One region of the Pseudomonas sp. NBRC 111131 genome, then DNA from elsewhere that is predicted to be linked to it. Evidence: riboswitches for the same ligand, from Rfam matches in the RefSeq annotation. Region 1 holds a riboswitch; each other region holds the start of a gene.
The links. Region 1 has a riboswitch for cobalamin ahead of cobO (cob(I)yrinic acid a,c-diamide adenosyltransferase). Riboswitches for the same ligand answer to the same signal wherever they lie in the genome.
Positions count from the first base shown of each region.

Region 2: another riboswitch for cobalamin. It lies ahead of APH34_RS02680 (ABC transporter ATP-binding protein); the one in region 1 lies ahead of cobO (cob(I)yrinic acid a,c-diamide adenosyltransferase).
Region 3: another riboswitch for cobalamin. It lies ahead of APH34_RS13500 (TonB-dependent siderophore receptor); the one in region 1 lies ahead of cobO (cob(I)yrinic acid a,c-diamide adenosyltransferase).
Region 4: another riboswitch for cobalamin. It lies ahead of cobW (cobalamin biosynthesis protein CobW); the one in region 1 lies ahead of cobO (cob(I)yrinic acid a,c-diamide adenosyltransferase).

Region 1 is NZ_BCBH01000005.1:197,259-201,999, reverse strand. Features, by position in the region: gene APH34_RS07525 (sorbosone dehydrogenase family protein) at 1-1,301, opposite strand, end outside; gene APH34_RS07520 (hypothetical protein) at 1,360-1,938, opposite strand; cobalamin riboswitch at 2,093-2,314, shown strand; gene cobO (cob(I)yrinic acid a,c-diamide adenosyltransferase) at 2,436-3,047, shown strand; gene APH34_RS07510 (cobyrinate a,c-diamide synthase) at 3,044-4,339, shown strand; gene bluB (5,6-dimethylbenzimidazole synthase) at 4,336-4,741, shown strand, end outside.
Region 2 is NZ_BCBH01000002.1:124,381-129,121, forward strand. Features, by position in the region: gene APH34_RS02670 (iron ABC transporter permease) at 1-714, opposite strand, end outside; gene APH34_RS02675 (ABC transporter substrate-binding protein) at 714-1,682, opposite strand; gene APH34_RS02680 (ABC transporter ATP-binding protein) at 1,679-2,464, opposite strand; cobalamin riboswitch at 2,636-2,843, opposite strand; gene choX (choline ABC transporter substrate-binding protein) at 3,067-4,002, shown strand; gene APH34_RS02690 (alpha/beta hydrolase) at 4,113-4,741, shown strand, end outside.
Region 3 is NZ_BCBH01000012.1:69,490-74,230, reverse strand. Features, by position in the region: gene APH34_RS13515 (ABC transporter permease) at 1-72, shown strand, start outside; gene APH34_RS13510 (ABC transporter permease) at 79-888, shown strand; gene APH34_RS13505 (ABC transporter ATP-binding protein) at 908-2,056, shown strand; cobalamin riboswitch at 2,123-2,329, shown strand; gene APH34_RS13500 (TonB-dependent siderophore receptor) at 2,439-4,568, shown strand.
Region 4 is NZ_BCBH01000002.1:56,312-61,052, reverse strand. Features, by position in the region: gene APH34_RS02395 (cobalamin biosynthesis protein) at 1-150, opposite strand, end outside; gene APH34_RS02390 (CbtA family protein) at 150-839, opposite strand; gene APH34_RS02385 (CbtB-domain containing protein) at 849-1,034, opposite strand; cobalamin riboswitch at 1,135-1,359, opposite strand; cobalamin riboswitch at 1,427-1,636, shown strand; gene cobW (cobalamin biosynthesis protein CobW) at 1,736-2,803, shown strand; gene cobN (cobaltochelatase subunit CobN) at 2,807-4,741, shown strand, end outside.

The DNA.
Region 1 (4,741 bases):
ACCCGCCACACGACGTTGCCGACGTCATCGGCCACCAGGAGGCCGCCGCGTGGGTCAGTGGCTACCCCAACCGGCCTGCCCATTGCCTTGCCATTACTGTCCAGAAAGCCGGTGAGCAGATCGAGTGGTTTGCCGACTGGTTTCCCTGTGCTGTCAAACGGCACGAAAATGACCTTGTAGCCGCTGTGTGGCTTTCGGTTCCACGAGCCGTGCTGGCCCACGAATGCACCGCGGTCGAAGGGCGCTGGCAACGTCTGCGGCTGGGCGAATGCCAAGCCCAATGAGGCGGTATGCGGGCCTACCGCATAGTCCGGGACCAATGCCTGTGCGACCTTTTGCGGATCTTGCGGCTGTACGCGCTTATCGACGTGTGGGCCGTAGTAGCTGTACGGCCAGCCATAGAAACCGCCCTCTTTGACCGAGGTGATGTAATCAGGCACCAGGTCACTGCCAATCTCGTCCCGCTCGTTGACTGCCGTCCACAGCCGGCCGGTGCGTGGCTCCCAGGCCAACCCATTGGGGTTGCGCAGGCCTGATGCATAGAGCCGATGTGCGCCAGTGGCGGCATCGACGTCCCAGATCGCTGCACGGCCCTGTTCCTGGTCGAGGCCGTTTTCCCCTACGTTACTGTTGGAACCCACCGTCACATACAGGTGCTTGCCATCGGCACTGGCAATCACATTTTTGGTCCAGTGATGGTTCAGGGGGCCCCCAGGCAACGCGACGACCTGCGTTCCGTGCTCGCGAAGCTGGGTGGCGCCTGGCGGATAGTGAAAGCGCAGCAGCTTGTCGGTGTCGGCAACATAGAAGTCATTGCCGACCAAGGCCATGCCGAACGGTGAGTTGAGTCCGTCGAGGAACGTGGTGCGTATTTCAGCAACGCCATCATGGTCGGCGTCACGCAGCAAGGTAATGCGGTTGGCGCTGGGCACGCCTGCTCCGGCCCGCTGCATTGCCTTGCCCATGATCCACCCACGTATGCCCTTGCCGTCATCGGGTTTGGGTGGGGCGTTGGTTTCAGCCACCAGAACGTCACCGTTCGGCAGCACGTAGAGCCAGCGCGGATGGTCGAGCTTGTCGGCAAAGGCCACCACCTGCAGGCCGGTGGCGGCTTTCGGCTTGGCACCGCCCGGCCAGCCGACGGCGGGGGCGATATTGACCGTTGGGAGCAAGGTCTTGTGGGGGGCGGGCAGTTGTGGCGAGGTGCCGCTGCCGTCATCCACACTCAGCAAGGCAGTGTCGCCACACCCTGTCAGACAGGCGCCGAACAGCCACGGTAAGACGATGCCGATGCGTTTCATGTTCGCCGCCCTCAAACGTTACGCTTTAATGATCAGAGCGTGGTTTGACGGCGGTGGTTCAGGCCTGCTTGAGCAGCAGTGCTACCCCGGGGAAATAGTGTCCCAATTCGTTGTGCAGCTTGCGGTACGCGTAGGGGAAGTACCAGGCAATGGCGCAGGCGGAGTGCTTCTGTAAATCATCGACCCAGTCCTGCAGTTCTTCTGGGCTGGCATGCTGGCCAGCCTTCCATGGGCTGACGAACAGCGCGCCGGCTTTCAGCTGGCTGGAGTAGGCCACCTGGCGGGCCTGAGCGGCGGTTTCTTGCAGGGCGGTGGCCGCGTCCAGTCGGGCAAGCTTTGGCCAGCGCTGGCCGATGCTCAGGTAAAGTGCCTCGTCGGCGCTGACGATTGCCAGGTCGCAACGCCCTTCGCGCTCGCCCTCGTCCCGTTGTTTCTTGCTTGGAAACTGCTGCAGCGCCGCCAGTTCGGCCTGCCACGCTGCCGCTGCGAGCACGCCAGCGTTGGCGGCGGCGCCATGCCAGTAAGCGGCGTCGGCATCACCGGCGTACTGGTTGAAGCGGTCGATGCAATCGACCCAGCGCTCCAGTACCGGTCTGAGGAACTCCAGGCGCGGGTTGTTGATGAGTTGGCCTTGCATGCTGCGCTCTCCTTTATCGTTATGATCGCGTTCAGCGCTACGGTGATAGCCATGTGATATCACTTGCTGTCAGTGTGGCACAAGCTGACGGATCGGCCATTGATACGGGCTAATTCGGCCCTGTTCGATTGACGCTCCCGGTGCAACCCTCTAACCTTCGCGGCGTGTTTCAGGTGCCCTGCCAGCCCCGTCTGGGCAGGGTGAAACTGGGAAGCCGGTGGGCGCCACAAGGTGCGATCCCGGCGCTGCCCCCGCAACGGTAGGTGAGTCGAAGGCCGCGCAGGGCCACTGGGTGCACGCACCCGGGAAGGCGCGCAGGCTTGGGCCAAAGGCCCGCTCACGAGCCCGGAGACCGGCCTGTCACTGCCAACGGCATCACGGAGGGTGATGCGCGGTGCACCGTGGCATCCCGGCCACGGCCCCTGCGCGTTCCCCGTCTGCCTGTCTATCGACCTGTCGCCGCTTCTTCGCGTGGCGTCAGCCTGCGGAGAACCTTCATGAGCGAACCCACCGAACGCGACGAACGCCACCTGGCGCGCATGCAGCGCAAGAAGGCGATCATCGACGAGCGTATCGCCAATTCCCCTAACGAATGCGGGCTGCTGCTGGTCCTGACCGGCAACGGCAAAGGCAAAAGCAGTTCGGCGTTCGGCATGCTGGCCCGCGCCTTGGGCCACGGCATGCAGTGCGGCGTGGTGCAGTTCATCAAGGGGCGCAACAGTACCGGCGAAGAGCTGTTCTTCCGCCGCTTCCCCGAACAGGTGCGTTACCACGTGATGGGCGAGGGCTTCACCTGGGAAACCCAGGACCGCCAGCGTGACATCGCCGCCGCCGAAGCGGCCTGGGTGGTTTCGCGGCAGTTGCTGCAAGACCCAAGCGTACAGTTCGTGGTGCTCGATGAGTTGAACATTGCGCTGAAGCACGGCTACCTCGACCTCGATCAGGTACTTTCGGATATCCAGGCGCGTCCGCCCATGCAGCATGTCATCGTCACGGGGCGTGCGGCCAAGGCCGAAATGATCGAACTGGCGGATACCGTCACCGAGATGGGCATGCTCAAGCATGCCTTTCAGGCGGGCATCCGCGCGCAGAAGGGCGTCGAACTGTGAGCCACGCGCGACATTGTCCGGCCGTACTGATTGCCGCGCCGGCTTCCGGCCAGGGCAAGACCACCGTTACCGCGGCCCTGGCACGTCTGCACCGCAACCTGGGGCGCAAGGTACGGGTGTTCAAGTGCGGGCCGGACTTTCTCGACCCAATGATCCTGGAGCGGGCGAGTGGGGCGCCGGTTTATCAACTCGACCTGTGGATGATTGGCGCGCAGGAAAGCCGTCGCCTGTTGTGGGAAGCGGCGGGCGAGGCCGATCTGATCCTCATCGAGGGGGTGATGGGTTTGTTCGACGGCACGCCCTCGAGCGCCGACCTGGCCCGCCACTTCGGCGTGCCGGTGCTGGCGGTGATTGATGGCACCGCCATGGCCCAGACGTTCGGCGCGCTGGCCCTGGGGCTGGCGCGCTACCAGCCTGACCTGCCGTTCGCCGGTGTACTGGCCAACCGGGTGGGTAGCCTGCGCCATGCTCAACTGCTTGAGGGTAGCCTGACCGAAGGCTTGCGCTGGTATGGCGGGCTGTCGCGCGAGCGTGGGATCGAGCTGCCCAGCCGCCACCTGGGGCTGGTACAGGCCAGTGAGTTGAACGACCTGGATGCACGCCTGGATGCCGCCGCGCAGGCGCTGGGGGACAGTTGCGACGCAGCCTTGCCACCCCCTGTGGGCTTCGCCGAAGCCGAGCCGCAGCCGTGTGCCACGCCGCTGGCCGGGGTGCGCATTGGCGTGGCGAAGGATGAGGCGTTTGCCTTCACCTACGGCGCCAACCTTGACCTGCTGCGCAACCTGGGCGCGCAACTGGCATTCTTCTCACCGTTGCACGACCGTGAGCTGCCAGCAGTGGATAGCCTGTACCTGCCCGGCGGTTACCCTGAACTGCACCACCACGCACTGGCGGCCAATACGCCGATGTGCCAGGCGATCCGCGCCCACCACGGCGCAGGCAAACCTCTGCTGGCCGAATGTGGCGGCATGTTGTACCTGCTCGATGCCCTGACCGACGTTGCCGGTGAGCGTGCCGAGCTGCTCGGCCTGCTGCCGGGCGAAGCCGTTATGCAGAAGCGCCTGGCGGCCCTTGCACTGCAAGCGGTGGAGCTGCCGGAGGGCACCCTGCGCGGGCACACCTACCATCATTCGCTGACCAGCACCGCCCTCGAACCCATCGCCCGCGGCCTGAGCCCCAATGGTGGGCGTGGCAACGAAGCGGTGTACCGCCGGGGTCGCCTGACAGCCTCGTATGTGCATTTTTATTTCCCTTCCAACCCTGATGCGGCGGCGGCGTTGTTGCGACCATGAGCGAACATGCCTTCAGTGACGCCGAGCGCGCCGCCGTCTACCGAGCCATTGGTGAGCGCCGTGACATGCGCCACTTCGCCGGTGGTGCCGTTGCCCCTGACCTGCTGGGCCGCCTGCTCGGCGCAGCCCATCAGGCCCCCAGCGTTGGCCTGATGCAGCCCTGGCGTTTCATTCGCATTACCCAGAGCGACCTGCGCGGGCGCATTCAGGCATTGGTCGAGCAGGAGCGCGTACGCACGGCACACGCCCTGGGCGAGCGCAGCGATGCGTTCATGACGCTCAAGGTCGAAGGCATCAACGACTGTGCCGAACTGTTGGTGGCGGCGCTGATGGACAACCGCGAACCGCACATTTTTGGCCGCCGGACCCTGCCGGAAATGGACCTTGCCTCGCTGGCCTGCG
Region 2 (4,741 bases), on a different contig from region 1:
GCTTACAGCTGTCTGTTCACCGCTCATCAGTGCATTGAGCCCACGCCCCATCATCTGCAGGGCGATCAGCCCCAGCAGCACGCACAGCGCCGGCAGCCAGATTACCGGCCAACGTGCCGAACCCAGCCCGCCCAACATCCAGAACAGCACCGACGCGCTGGCATGCTGATCGCCGGTGTACAGCAGCAGGTTCACCAGGGCCATCAGCACGAACGAAACCGCGACCCCTGCCAGCAGCAAGCGGTCGCTTTCCAGGCGGCCATTGCGTCGAGCCACCAGGATCACCAGCACCATGCTGCCCGCCGCCCCCACAAATGCCGCCAGCGGCAGGCTGAACACACCGATGAACTCGCCCAGGTACAGCATCACCAGCACCGCGCCCAACGCCGCTCCGGAGCTGACACCCAGCAGATGCGGGTCGGCCAGTGGATTGCGCGTGACGGCCTGCAACGCGGTGCCCACCAAGGCAAGCCCGGCGCCCACCAATGCACCGAGCACCACGCGCGGTGCGCGTATCAGCCAGACAATGTGTGCCTGGCTGGTGGTCCACTCACCCGGTACGGCAAAGCCCAATTGCTGGCCAACGATCCCTGCCACGCTGGCCAGCGGCACCGATGCCGGGCCGAAAGCCAGGGCGATGATGCAGGACGCCAGCAACCCGAAAGCCAGCAGAACGATGAGCCACCGATACCCGGTGGCAGTGCGCACGCCGATCACCGCGCCGCGCCCTGGAACAGCGGGGGGTGCAGCGCCCCGGCGAGTTTTTCGATCGCCTGGGCATTTTCGACGGAAGGTGTGACCTGCAGGTAGCTCAGCACTATGAAGCGCTGGTCGCGAATCGCTGGCACGTCTTGCAGCGCGGGCTGATGCAGCAGGAAATCACGTTTTTCCTGCCAACTGCGCGGGCCATAGTCGACGATCAGAATCACTTCTGGGTCGCGTTCCACCACGCTTTCCCAGTTCACCTGGGTCCAGCTGGCGCCGACATCATCCATCACGTTACGGCCACCCGCGGCGTCGATCAGGGCCTGGGGCATGCCCAGCCGCCCAGACGTGGTTGGCCGGTCTTCGCCACTGTCATAGAGAAACACCCGGGGCCGGGCCTGCACCTGCGCCACCCTTCGCTGGACCTCAGCGATACGGCTACGCATCCGGGCAATCAGCGTGTCGGCGCGGGACGTCACGGAAAAGATCCGCCCAAGGTTGCCCAGGTCGCGGTAAACATCATCGAGGCTGGCACGTTGCTGAGCCATGACCCATGAACAGGACTCGCTCAGTTCATACACCGGGATGCCGAACGGCGCCAGCGCAGCGGGCGTGACCGGGCCGCCAACGTGCATGCCGTAGTTCCAGCCGGCGAAGAACAAGTCGGCATCGGCCGCCAGCAACGTTTCGACAGAGGCAGACCGACGCGCCAGTTGCGGTACACCGTCCAGTGCCTGGTCGATCCACAGGTCACGGTGCTTGTTGCGGGTGAAGCCGGTATAACCGGCGATGCGATCGCGCAGACCCAGGTGCAGCAACATGGCCGTCATGTTGACGTCGTGCACCACTACCCGCTGCGGGGGCTTGCTGAACGACACGTCGCGCTCGCAGCTGCGCACGCTCAAGGGGTAGTCACTGGGCATCGCGGGCAACGCCCACACGACTGCCAACAGACCGATCAGGGTACGAAAACTCATGGCCGGGTGATCCAGGTAATGCGTGGATAGGGATGCAGCGGATGTGGATCGACCAGCGCCTCGACGCCAAATACCTGCTTGAGCAGGCTGCTGGTTAGTACCTGCTGTGGCGTACCACTGGCGACGATGCGCCCCGCCTCGATGACGTACAGCCGGTCACAAAAGGCTGCCGCCAGGTTCAGGTCATGAAAGCTGGCCAGAATACTCAGGCCCAGGCTCCTCAGGTGCTGGAGCAACGCCAGCTGGTAGCGTGGGTCAAGGTGATTGGTGGGCTCATCGAGGATCAGCAGCTCAGGCGCCTGCACCAGCGCGCGGGCCAATAGAACACGCTGCTTCTCACCCCCGGACAGCGTGGCAAAGGTGCGCTCGTGGTGTTCGCCCAAGCCGACTTGCGCAAGCGCCTGCACCACCTGCCGGGCATCTTCGGCGCTGTCGCCATCGAACAGGCCCTTGTGGGGCGTGCGCCCCATGGCAACCACGTCGCCAACACTCAAGCCGAACTCGTCGGGAAACTCCTGAAGGACCACCGCGATACGTTGTGCGCACCAGCGCGCGTTGCGTTGCCAGAGATCATCAGGGCCCAGGCTGACCCGCCCTGCAGCCGGGGCATTGGCGCGGTAGGCGCAGCGCAGCAGGCTGGTCTTGCCACTGCCGTTCGGGCCTATCAGGCCGACGAACTCGCCTCTGCTCACCTGCAGGTCAACGCCTTGCAGGAGCCGCCGCGGCTCACGACCCCGCTCATGGAGCACCCAATCCAGGCCCTCGATGCTAAGGCTGGCCATGCGGCTCATTTCCAGGGCGCCAGGGGGCACGCAGCAGCGTATTGAACAGCGAGTAACGGGACATGTCGTTCCACTTGAACAGGAATGAAAGAATCCCGGAGGGAACAACGCATAGGCTCATCGCAGGCGCATTCACCGACGAAAACCAGCCTGCGCCCGCCCACCGCGGGTGTGACAAACAATGCGTCAGGCCGGTCTCCGGGCTCGCGAGGGTCATGAGGCATCCACCTTCCCATGCCGTGGCACAGTGGTCTTTCGGATGCTTCGCTCGCATACCGTTGCGGGGGCAGCGCCGGACTGATCATCGATCGATGACGAACCGGCTTCCCGTTTCACCCCTTGCTCGGCGGCAAGGGACACCTGAAACAGGGGCGCAGATGACCATCAAAATGCCGCGGCGTCAACCGCTCGGTATGCGTGGGATGCCCGCGAGCACCGCGCAGCACCTCCCGATCACAACCATGTCGACAGCGTGCTAGTGCAGGTCGCCAGGGTGCGGATTTTGCTTGCAGGCTTTGCGTAACGTGAGCACCAGCCACCGCCACGGCGGCCATGACACAACAACGATAACCATTGCCATGAAGGCCTCGAGGGAATAAGTCATGAAGCTATCGATCACAACGGCCGCGTGTGCCGCGCTGCTCACCTTCGCCAGCGGCACCTGGGCCGCAGAGCCGGCAGCCTGTCAGACAGTACGCATGGGCGCGGTGAACTGGACCGACGTGGTCGCCAGCAGCGCGGTGGCACAAGCCCTGCTGGACGGGTTGGGCTACAAGGTCAAGCAGACCAGCGCCTCACAGCAGATCATCCTCGCCGGCATGGCCGAGAAGCGCCTCGATGTGTTCCTTGGCTACTGGCAACCGACCATGCAGGCCGTGGCCCAGCCCTACCTGGACAAACAGCAGATCGAGGTCATCAGCCCCGCGACCTTGGGGGATGCGCAGTCTACCTACGCGGTGCCCGCCTACGCCTATGAGGGCGGCTTGAAAACCTTCGCCGACATTGCCCGCTTTCGCGACAAGCTCAACAACCGGATCTACCTGATCGAGCCGGGCAGCGGCGCCAATCGCATCACCGCGCAGATGATTGCCGACAACACGTTCGGCCTGCAGGGCTTCCAGGCGGTGGAGTCCAGCGAGGCAGGCATGCTCACCGCGGTGAAGCGCGCCATCAAGCGCGAGCAGTGGGTGGTATTCGCTGGCTGGAAGCCTCACCCGATGAACCTGCAGATCGACATGAAGTACCTCTCTGGCAGCGACGGCGTGTTCGGCCCGGACGAAGGTGCCGCCACGGTTTCCATCATGACCGCTGCCGGCTACCAGCAGCAGTGCACAAATGTCGCCACGCTGTTGCACAATCTGCGGTTCAACAGCCTGCAAGTGAGCCAGGTGATGGCGCCGATCCTCGAGCGCAAGCCGCCGCTGGACGCCGCACGAGCGTGGCTCAAGGCCCACCCCGAGCAGGTCAGCGCCTGGCTCGCCGGGGTGACCCGCTTCGACGGCCAGCCGGCCGATGCCGCGCAGCTGGCCCTAAAGTGACGCACTGCCCCCCTTCCTGCGTGGCCCGCCGCGCAGGGCATTCAGATGCCAGCAGCCAGGAAACCAACGTGAACCCCGAAGCCATGGTCACCTATCCACTGTCTGCCGGCATGGCAGCCTTCATCGAACACACCCGCGCGTTCAGTACGGCCGACCCGTCCCTGGATGCGCAGCGTGCGGCCTACGCGCGCATGGCGGCAGCGTTCACCCCGGCATGCCCACCAGCGCTTGAGGTCCGGGATCTGGCCCTGGCCGGGCTCACGCCACTGCGCCTGTTCTATCCTGCCCGCTCAGCACCGGCCAGCGGCTGGCCCGCGGTGCTGTTCCTGCACGGCGGCGGCTGGATGCTCGGAGGGTTGGATTCGCACCGTTTCTTCTGCGCCGAGCTGGCCGCGCACTTGGGCCTGCTGGTGGTGGCGGTGGATTATCGCCTCGCGCCGGAACACCCCTTCCCCGCGGCGCTGCAGGACAGCCTGGCCGCCTGGCGTGCAGTGCGCGACGGGGCGTTAGGCACACCCATCGACCGCACACGCCTGGCGGTGGTGGGCGACAGCGCCGGTGGTAACCTGGCTGCAGCGCTGTGCCTGGCATTGCGCGATGCTGGCGAGGCACAGCCACGGGTACAGGCGTTGATCTACCCGGCCCTGGGCAACGACACCACCGCTTCACGGCGCGACTGCGCCGATGCCCCGCTGCTGTCCACTCAGGACCTGCTGGCGTGCCTGGACGCCTATCTGCC
Region 3 (4,741 bases), on a different contig from region 1:
GTGATCACGCTGGTGCTCTTCTACCTGTACCTGAAGCTGCAGCCGGAATCGCCGGTTGGCACCGCGAGGTAATTTGCCATGCTCCTGTCACCCAATGCCATGGGTCGCCCGTTGCGTACGGGCTTGTACCTGACCACCGGGGTCATCGCGGCCTTTTTGCTGCTGCCGGTGGTGTTCATCGTGCTGCTGTCGTTCGGGTCTTCGCAGTGGCTGGTATTCCCGCCACCGGGCTGGACCTTCAAATGGTACGGCCAGTTCTTCTCCAACCCTGAGTGGATGGATGCGGCCCTGGCCAGCCTCAAGGTCGCGGTGCTGACCACCCTCGCTGCCGTGCTGCTGGGCCTGCCCACCGCATTCGCCCTGGTCCGTGGCCGCTTTCCCGGCCGCGAACTGCTCTATGGCCTGTTCACCATGCCGATGATCGTGCCGCTGGTGATCATCGCTGTGGCGGTGTACGCACTGTTCCTCAAGCTTGGCTACACCGGCACGCTGTTCGCCTTCGTGGTCAGCCATGTGATCGTCGCCCTGCCCTTTACCATCATTTCGATCATCAACTCGCTCAAGCTGTTCGACCAGTCGATCGAGGACGCCGCAGTGATCTGCGGCGCCTCGCGCCTGCAAGCGATCTTCAAGGTGACCTTCCCGGCCATTCGCCCTGGGATGATTGCCGGCGGGCTGTTCGCCTTTCTCGTGTCGTGGGATGAGGTGGTGCTCAGCGTGATGATGGCCAGCCCCGATCTGCAGACCCTGCCGGTAAAAATGTGGACCACCCTGCGCCAGGACCTGAGCCCAGTGATTGCCGTCGCCTCGACGCTGCTGATCGGCCTGTCGCTGCTTGTCATGGTCGTGGCCGCCGCTTTGCGCCGGCGTACCGACGCCAACGCTTGAGTACCCGGAGAGAACAACAATGAGTGCAGTCATCAAAGACAACGCGCACCACAAACCCCTGGTCAGCCTTCGCGGGTTGAACAAGCACTACGGCGACTTCACCGCCGTGGACAACCTCAACCTAGAGATCCAGGACGGTGAGTTCCTGACCTTTCTCGGCTCCAGCGGCTCGGGCAAGTCCACCACCCTGTCGATGCTCGCCGGGTTCGAGACGCCAAGCAGCGGCGAAATCCTGGTCGATGGCCAGTCGCTGGTAAACGTGCCACCGCACAAGCGTGACATTGGCATGGTGTTCCAACGCTATTCGCTGTTTCCGCACCTGAATGTGCGCGACAACATCGCCTTCCCGCTCGCCATCCGCAAGTTGGGCGCCAGCGAAACCCACAAACGGGTCGAGGCCATGCTCAAGCTGGTGCAACTGGAGGCGTTCGCCCATCGCAAGCCGGCGCAGCTGTCTGGCGGCCAGCAACAGCGCGTGGCCATTGCCCGGGCATTGGTCTATGAGCCACGTATCCTGTTGATGGACGAACCGCTTGGCGCGCTGGACAAGAAACTGCGCGAGGACCTGCAGGACGAACTGCGCCAACTGCACCGTCGGCTGGGCATTACCATCGTCTATGTGACCCACGACCAGGAAGAGGCCATGCGTCTGTCCCAGCGCATCGCCATCTTCAGCCACGGCAAGGTCGTCGGCCTCGGCACCGGCTACGACCTCTACCAGAATCCGCCCAATGCCTTCGTTGCGTCGTTCCTGGGCAACTCAAATTTCCTTCAGGTCAAGGCCAGCAGCCATGGCGCGGCCAGCTTCGAAGGCCAGCCTGTAGCGATCCGCCTGACCGCGGGCCTGGCCACCGGGCAGGAGGCACTGATCATGGTGCGCCCGGAAAAGGCCCTGGCCCTGACCACAGAGCAAGCCGCACGCCAACCGCTGCCAGCGGGCTGGAATGAAGTCAGTGCCAAGGTCACTGAAGTGCTGTTCCTGGGCGAAAGCCAGACCTGCCATGTGCTCACCGCCGGCGGTACTGAGCTTACCGTCAAGGCGCTATCTGCGGCAGGCATGGCGATGCAGCCGGGGGCCAGCGTGAAGGTACGCTGGGCAGTGGCTGATGCCTGCATCTACACGCAATGGGCGCAGAGTGACCTGAGCAAGGGGGCGGGTGCGCACTGACAGGCATACATACGGCACCCTGTGTGTTGTTACGTACCCCATTGACGTGCGCGCTGACCAATGGTCATATGCGCGCCAGTTTCAGGTGTCCTGCGCCGCCGAGCGCAGGGTGAAACGGGAAGCCGGTGCGTCGTGGTTCACGACAAGTCCGGCGCTGCCCCCGCAACGGTAAGCGAGCGATGCCTTCGATACACCACTGTGCACCTGCATGGGAAGGTGAAGGCCTCATGACCCTCGCAAGCCCGGAGACCGGCCTGAAGCGTTACTTGGCAACCCGCGGTGGGCGGGCGCAGGCCGGTATCTGCGTGCGCGCCTGCGTGCGTGGTTGTGCCTTTGCGTGTTCTCCACCGGGATCCATTCATTCCTGCAACAGTGGAAAGACATGTCCCGTTTCTTCAAGCTTCACCCTCTGGCGGCCTGCCTGGCAGTCACCCTCCCGGCCTTGGCCGACGACCACGACAAGGCGGTCCTGGCACTCCCCTCCACGGCCATTACGGACACCCGCGATGCTCAGGTAGTCGACCTTGCGACGCCCACCCAGGCTGGCTCACGGCTGAACCTCAGCGCCCTGGAAACCCCGGCCAGCACCAGCAGCATCACGGCCGAACAAATCCAGCAGCGCAACAACGTCACCGTTCAGGATGCCGTGACCCGCTCGCCGGGCATCACCTTCACCGGCACCCCGGGTGACGGTGGCACGGGCCTGTCGGCTCGCGGTTTTGACGGACATGGCTCGGTGATGACACTGTTCGATGGCGCACGCCTGTACACCGGTGCCGGTACCCAGACCTTCCCGGTAGACCCCTGGATGGTCGAGCGCATCGACGTGATCCGTGGCCCGGCCTCGGTGCTGTATGGCGAGGGTGCCACCGGTGCGGTGGTCAACGTCATCCCGAAAAAACCGTTCACCGGCGACATTCACAACCACCTGCGCCTGGGCTACGGCTCCTGGGACCGCCAGCAACTGGGCCTGGACAGCGGCGGCAGCCTCAGCGAGCGCCTGAGCTACCGGGTTACCCTGAACCAGCAGGCTGGCAACGGCTGGGTGGACCGCACCGACTCACGCAGCCTGGCCCTGAGTGCCGCGCTGCGTTTCGACGCCACCGACGACCTGAGCTTCACCCTGGCCCATGAGCGCGGCGATGCCGAGCCGGCCAACTACTACGGCACGCCGCTGATCGACGGCCACTACCGCAGCAGCCTGCGCAAGAAGAACTTCAACATCCACAACGACGTGCAGCGCTACCACGATGAATGGACCCGCTTCACCACCGACTGGACCCTCAACGACCAGCTCAGCGCCAGCAACCAGCTCTACTACATCAAGAGCCGCCGCCACTGGCGCAATGCCGAGGACTACAGCTGGGACGCCGACCTGGGCCAACTCCAGCGCGGCAGTTACCTGGAGATCAAGCACAACCAGGAACAGATCGGCGACCGCCAGACCTTCACCTTCGACCATTCGCTGTTCGGCCTGGCGAGCAGGACGATGGTCGGTGCCGAGTACAACAAGATTCGCTTCAACGTCGACAGCAACTCGCCGTACATCGATGCTGAGCCTGGTGACTATGTCGACCCATGGAACCCAACGCCAGGTTGGTTCCACAGTGATTCGCCACTGCGCCCACAGACGCTCTCCACCACCCATACCTTCGCCCTGTTCGCCGAGAACCGCCTGCAACTGACTGAGCGCCTGTCGCTGGTGACCGGTGTACGCCGCGACCAGAACCACATCGACCGTGACAACCTCACCAACGACACCCGTAGCGACCGCAGCCTGCAAGGCGGCAACTGGCGCGCCGGGCTGGTGTTCGCGGTCAACGATGACGTGTCGCTGTATGGCCAGTACTCCACCAGTGAGGACGGGGTGAACAACCTCATCAGCCTAAACCCGACGCAGATGAACTACGACCTGACCGAGTCGAAGCAGACCGAGCTGGGGCTCAAGCAGCGTTTCTGGGAAGGGCGCGGTGAATGGACGCTGGCGGCCTACCACATCGTCAAGAAAAAACTGCTGGTGGATGACCCTGTCACCCACGAAAAACAGCAGGCCGGGCAACAGACCTCCGATGGCCTGGAGGCGACACTTGAACTGGCCTTGGCGCACCAGTGGCACGTTTCGGCCAATGCCTCGGTGGTACGCGCCAAGTACGACGACTTCGACCAGATGGTCGGCGGCGTGCCGCAGGACCGCGCCGGCAACCGCCCGGCCAACGTGCCACGGCGCACCGCCAACCTGTGGTTGAGCAAGGGCTTCGGCCAGCAGGTCGAGGCTGGCATCGGCGCCCGTTATGTGGATGAGCGCTACGCCAATACCGCCAACACCCAGCGCGCGCCAGGGTACACCGTGGTCGATGCCAACATCGGCTGGCAGGTGTTGCCGGATGTGCGGCTGGGATTGCAGGTGAACAACCTGTTCGACCGCGAGTACGTGGCGGCTGCCTTCAGTGGCGAGCAATGGATCATGGGAACGCCCCGCGCCTATTTCGCGACGGTGGATTACAGTTTTTGATTTGAAGTGTCAGCGCCGGCGCTAGGGCCGGTGCTGACAACTCAAAACTCGGCGCCGCGCCGATGTTCTGAATTTGCGTTTCACCCGGCAGCCTGATGGTCTACCATGCGGCCCGCCGGTTTCCACCACGGAATCAAAAAGGCGGAGCCAGGCCAAGACGCACCCGTCAGGAG
Region 4 (4,741 bases), on a different contig from region 1:
GGCAATGCTGGCAATGCCACGCAAGGCACTGAGCGGTAAACCCTGCTGATTCAAAACCTGGCGCAGCACTGTGTCGAGGACCTCCAGCGGGCAGCCGCGTCGGCATCCGAAGCCGGCGTATAGCGCCGGCTGGGTGCATTCGCTGGCCATCAGGCCTGGCTGGAGCGGCGATACAGCCAGGCGCTGAGCAAGCCCAGGGCCAGCCAGAAAGCCGCGTTGGTGACCCATGAAGCGATCTTGAACTGGGTTTCCAGTGCCTCGGGAGCCAGGCTTTGGTGAACGTCTGGCTGTGGCGCGCCGATCACATGGGGCACGACCAGCAGAACCGCACCGAGTACCTTGAACAACCAATGCCGGGCGAACACCAACAGTGCCAGGCCGAGCGCAGTCGCGGCAGCGGTACCGATCCACCAGCTCTGTCGCTGGCCGAGGTCAGCGGCGGCGGTGCCTGGCAACTCCGGCGGCAGGCCAAGGGTGGGCGCGAGGCAAAACACGGCAAAACCGGCCAGGCCCCAGAGAGCGCCGGTGGTGACGCGGTTGGGTTCGCGCAGGCTGTACAAGGCTGCCAGGATCAGGGCAAAGCCGACCGCGACGACCAGATTACCGCCGGTGGTCGAAAGGATGCGCTGCCAGCCGTCTTCCGGCGACCAGGCTTCGTCGTTGTGCTCGTGGCCACCGGCCTCTTCGCCATGGCTGTGATGCTCGGCGGCCGGGGCTGCCGACTCATAGGTTTCCGCCTGGAGGATCAACGGTGCGACCCAGAAGCTTTGCAGCAGAGTCAACAACAGGGCTGCAAGCAGGCCGCTGAACCCGGCGGTGCGGGCAATGCGCTTGATCATGGGGCGGTCTCAGTGGCAGGGGAAGGCGGCGCTGTGACGGGTGTCGTGCGCGGCGTTATGCACCGCTTCGATGTGCGAGAAGCCGGCGAAATAGATCAGGCACAGGCCCAGCAGGCTGGCGCCGAAGGCAATAACCACGCGCTGGCTGAGGGTGACGGGGGTGGCGATGCTGTGTTTGGCGCTGGTGACGGGCATGTCGCGTTCCTCTACTTGCTTCTATTAAGGGGCAACGGGCAAGCGCGGCAGCCCCGGATGCGGATGGCCCAGGGGAATGCGACAGCGCCCGCCCACCGCGGGGTGTTCATAAGCGCCAGGCCGGTCTCCGGGCTTGCGAGGAAGAGCAGGGCTCTTGGAAAGCATCACCCTTCCCATGCCGGACGACGTGGCACAGTGGTCTGGACGCTTCGCTCGCTTACCGTTGCGGGGGCAGCACCGGCTCTGTCCGGCCCTGATCGAGGGCCTGCGACGCACCGGTTTCCCGTTTCACCCCCGTGGGGGCACCTGAACGCAAGGTGTAAGGAGAGCACGGGGGAGGGGTTGCGTCAATCGCAGCGCGCGCCAACAGTTGACCACCCGCCACCCCCCGCGTAGCCTTGCCGCTTCGAGGTTCTTCGGCCACGCCGAAGCTAAGACGGGAACGCGGTCCAAGCCGCGGCTGCCCCCGCAACTGTAAGCACCGACAACGGATCGACACTGCCACTGCGCCCTGGCGCGGGAAGGCGTCATCCGACCAGGCCTTGTTCGACCAGGCCGGGACGGTGCAAGCCAGGAGACCTGCCTCGAGACGATTTCGACTCTCAACCGGGCGGGGTGATCCGGTGGCGAACGAGCCCGGCCAGCCTGGCCTGCGGCTTTCGTCCCGCATGCCCGCGCCATCCTGCCAAGGGCAACGCGACATGAAAACACTGGCCAAGCTCCCCGTCACCATCGTTACCGGCTTCCTCGGCTCGGGCAAGACCACCTTGCTTCGGCACATGCTCGATAATGCCCAGGGCCGCCGTATTGCAGTGATCGTCAACGAGTTCGGTGAGCTCGGTATCGACGGTGAGATCCTCAAGCAGTGCAGCATCGGCTGTACTGAAGAAGAGGCCACTGGCCGAGTGTATGAGTTGGCCAACGGCTGCCTGTGCTGCACCGTGCAGGAAGAGTTCTTTCCGGTCATGCGGGAACTGGTTGCCCGGCGTGGCGACCTTGACCACATCCTGATCGAAACCAGCGGCCTGGCCCTGCCCAAGCCCCTGGTGCAAGCTTTCCAATGGCCAGAAATTCGCAATGCCTGCACCGTCGACGCCGTGATCACCGTTGTCGACAGCCCGGCCGTGGCCGCCGGTACCTTCGCCGCCTTCCCGGATCAGGTCGACGCGCAGCGCAAGCTTGACCCCAACCTGGACCATGAATCACCGCTGCACGAACTGTTCGCCGACCAGTTGGCCAGTGCCGACCTGGTGGTGCTCAACAAGGCCGACCTGATCGACGCCGAAGGCCTGGCCAAGGTGCGCGCCGAGGTTGCCGAAGAACTGCCGTCGGCGGTGAAGGTGATCGAGGCCAGCAGCGGCCGCCTGCCACTGGATGTGCTGTTGGGGGTCGGCGCGCAGTCCGAGGTACACATCGACGGCCGCCGTACCCACCATGATTCGCACCACGACGGCGACGATCATGACGACCATGACCATGATGCCTTCGATTCCATTTCCATCGACCTGCCCGAGGCCGACGAGGCCCTGCTGCTCGACGCCCTCACTCAGTTGGTCGTGGAGTTCGGCATTCTGCGCGCCAAGGGGTTTGCAGCGATCCCTGGCAAGCCGATGCGTCTGCTGATCCAAGGAGTAGGCACTCGGTTCGACAAGCACTTCGACCGCGCCTGGCGTGCCGACGAGCCGCGCATCACGCGCCTGGTGCTCATTGGTCAGGACCTGGACGCCGTGCAACTGGAAGCTCGCCTGCGCCACGCGCTGGGCGCCTGACCCATGCACCTGCTGCGGACCCAGCCCGGCGGCTTCGTGCCGGACGACAGCATCGCCGACCTCGGCCAGACACCCGCCGAGCTGGTGATTCTCTGCAGCGGCGACTCACACCTGGCGTTGCTTGCCGAAACCGCCGAGCAGTTGCCGGGTGATTTCCCCAGCCTGCGCCTGGCCAACCCGATGCAGGTGCAGAACCATGCCTCGGTCGACCTGTATGTCGACCAGGTGCTGCGCCATGCCAAGGTCATCCTGGTGTCGTTGCACGGCGGCGTCGGCTACTGGCGTTACGGTGTCGAACAACTGGTGGCGCTGGCATCGCGGGGTGTGCAACTGATTCTGGTGCCCGGTGACGACCGCCCAGACCCGGAGCTGACCGGGTTGGGCAGCGTCACCGGTGCGCCAGCCGAACGCCTCTGGCACTACCTGCGCCAAGGCGGCAAGGCCAATGCCGTGAACCTGTTCCACTGCCTGGCCAACCAATGGCTGGGCCGCGACTACCCGTGGGACGAGCCCCAGCCGCTGCCACGCACCGCCCTGTACCACCCGGCCAAGGCCAGTGCGGTGCTCGACGATTGGTATGGCCAGTGGCACCCGGACTTTCCCGTGGCGCCGCTGCTGTTCTACCGCTCTCACCTGCAGGCGGCCAATACGGCCTTCATCGACGTATTTTGCGAACGCCTGCAGGCGGCCGGGCTCAACCCGCTGCCCATTGCCGTCGCCAGCCTCAAGGAGCACGCCTGCCTGGAGCAGGTGGAGAGCTGGCTGGATGAGGTTGGTGCCGAGGTGCTGATCAACACCACCGGTTTTGCCCTGTCCAGCCCGGAGCGCCCCAATCTGCGGCCGTTCCGCCGTGACATCCCGGTGCTGCAGGCCATCTGTGCGCAGGACAATCAGCCCGGTTGGGAGGCCAGCGAGCAGGGGCTGGGTGCCCGCGACCTGGCCATGCACATCGTCCTGCCCGAGCTGGATGGGCGTATCATCACCCGCCCGGTGAGTTTCAAGGACATGGCGTGGCGTAGTGAGCGCAGCCAGTCCGATGTGGTCTGCTACCGTGCCCACCCCGAGCGCATGGACTTCGTCGCCGAACTGGCCAGGCGCTGGGTGGAACTGGCGCGCCTGCCCCATGGGCAAAAGCGCGTGGCGCTGGTGCTGGCCAACTACCCGACCCGTGACGGGCGTATTGGCAATGGCGTTGGGCTGGATACCCCCGCGGCCGCGTTGAATATCCTCAAGGCGCTGCAGGCCGAAGGCTATCCCGTGGACGGACTGCCGAGCAGCGGCACGCAGTTGATCCAACAACTGCTGGGCGGGGTGACCAACGACCTCGATCACCTCGACCAGCGCCCCTGCGCCCAGAGCCTGAGCCTGGTTGACTACCAGGCGGCGTTCGAGCGCCTGCCCGAGGCCAACCGCCGGGCCGTCCTGGAGCGCTGGGGAGCGCCCGAGCAAGACCCAATGCACCGCAGCGGCCGCATGATGGTGGCCGGCCTGCGTTTTGGCCTGACGTTCGTGGGTATTCAGCCGGCCCGTGGTTATCAGGTCGACCCTAGTGCCGTGTACCACGACCCGGATCTGGTGCCGCCGCATGGTTACCTGGCCTTCCACTTCTGGTTGCGCCATACCTTTGCCGCCGATGCGGTGATCCACGTAGGCAAGCATGGCAACCTGGAGTGGCTGCCTGGCAAGGGTGTCGGTCTGTCTGCCGAGTGTTGGCCCGATGCATTGCTTGGCCCGCTGCCCAACATTTACCCGTTCATCGTCAACGACCCCGGCGAGGGTGCCCAGGCCAAGCGGCGCACCCAGGCGGTGATCATCGACCACCTGATGCCGCCATTGACCCGTGCCGAAACCTACGGCCCGTTGCGCCATCTGGAGCAACTGGCCGATGAGTTCTATGAAGCGCAGATGCTCGATCAACGGCGCGCCCGTGAACTGCAG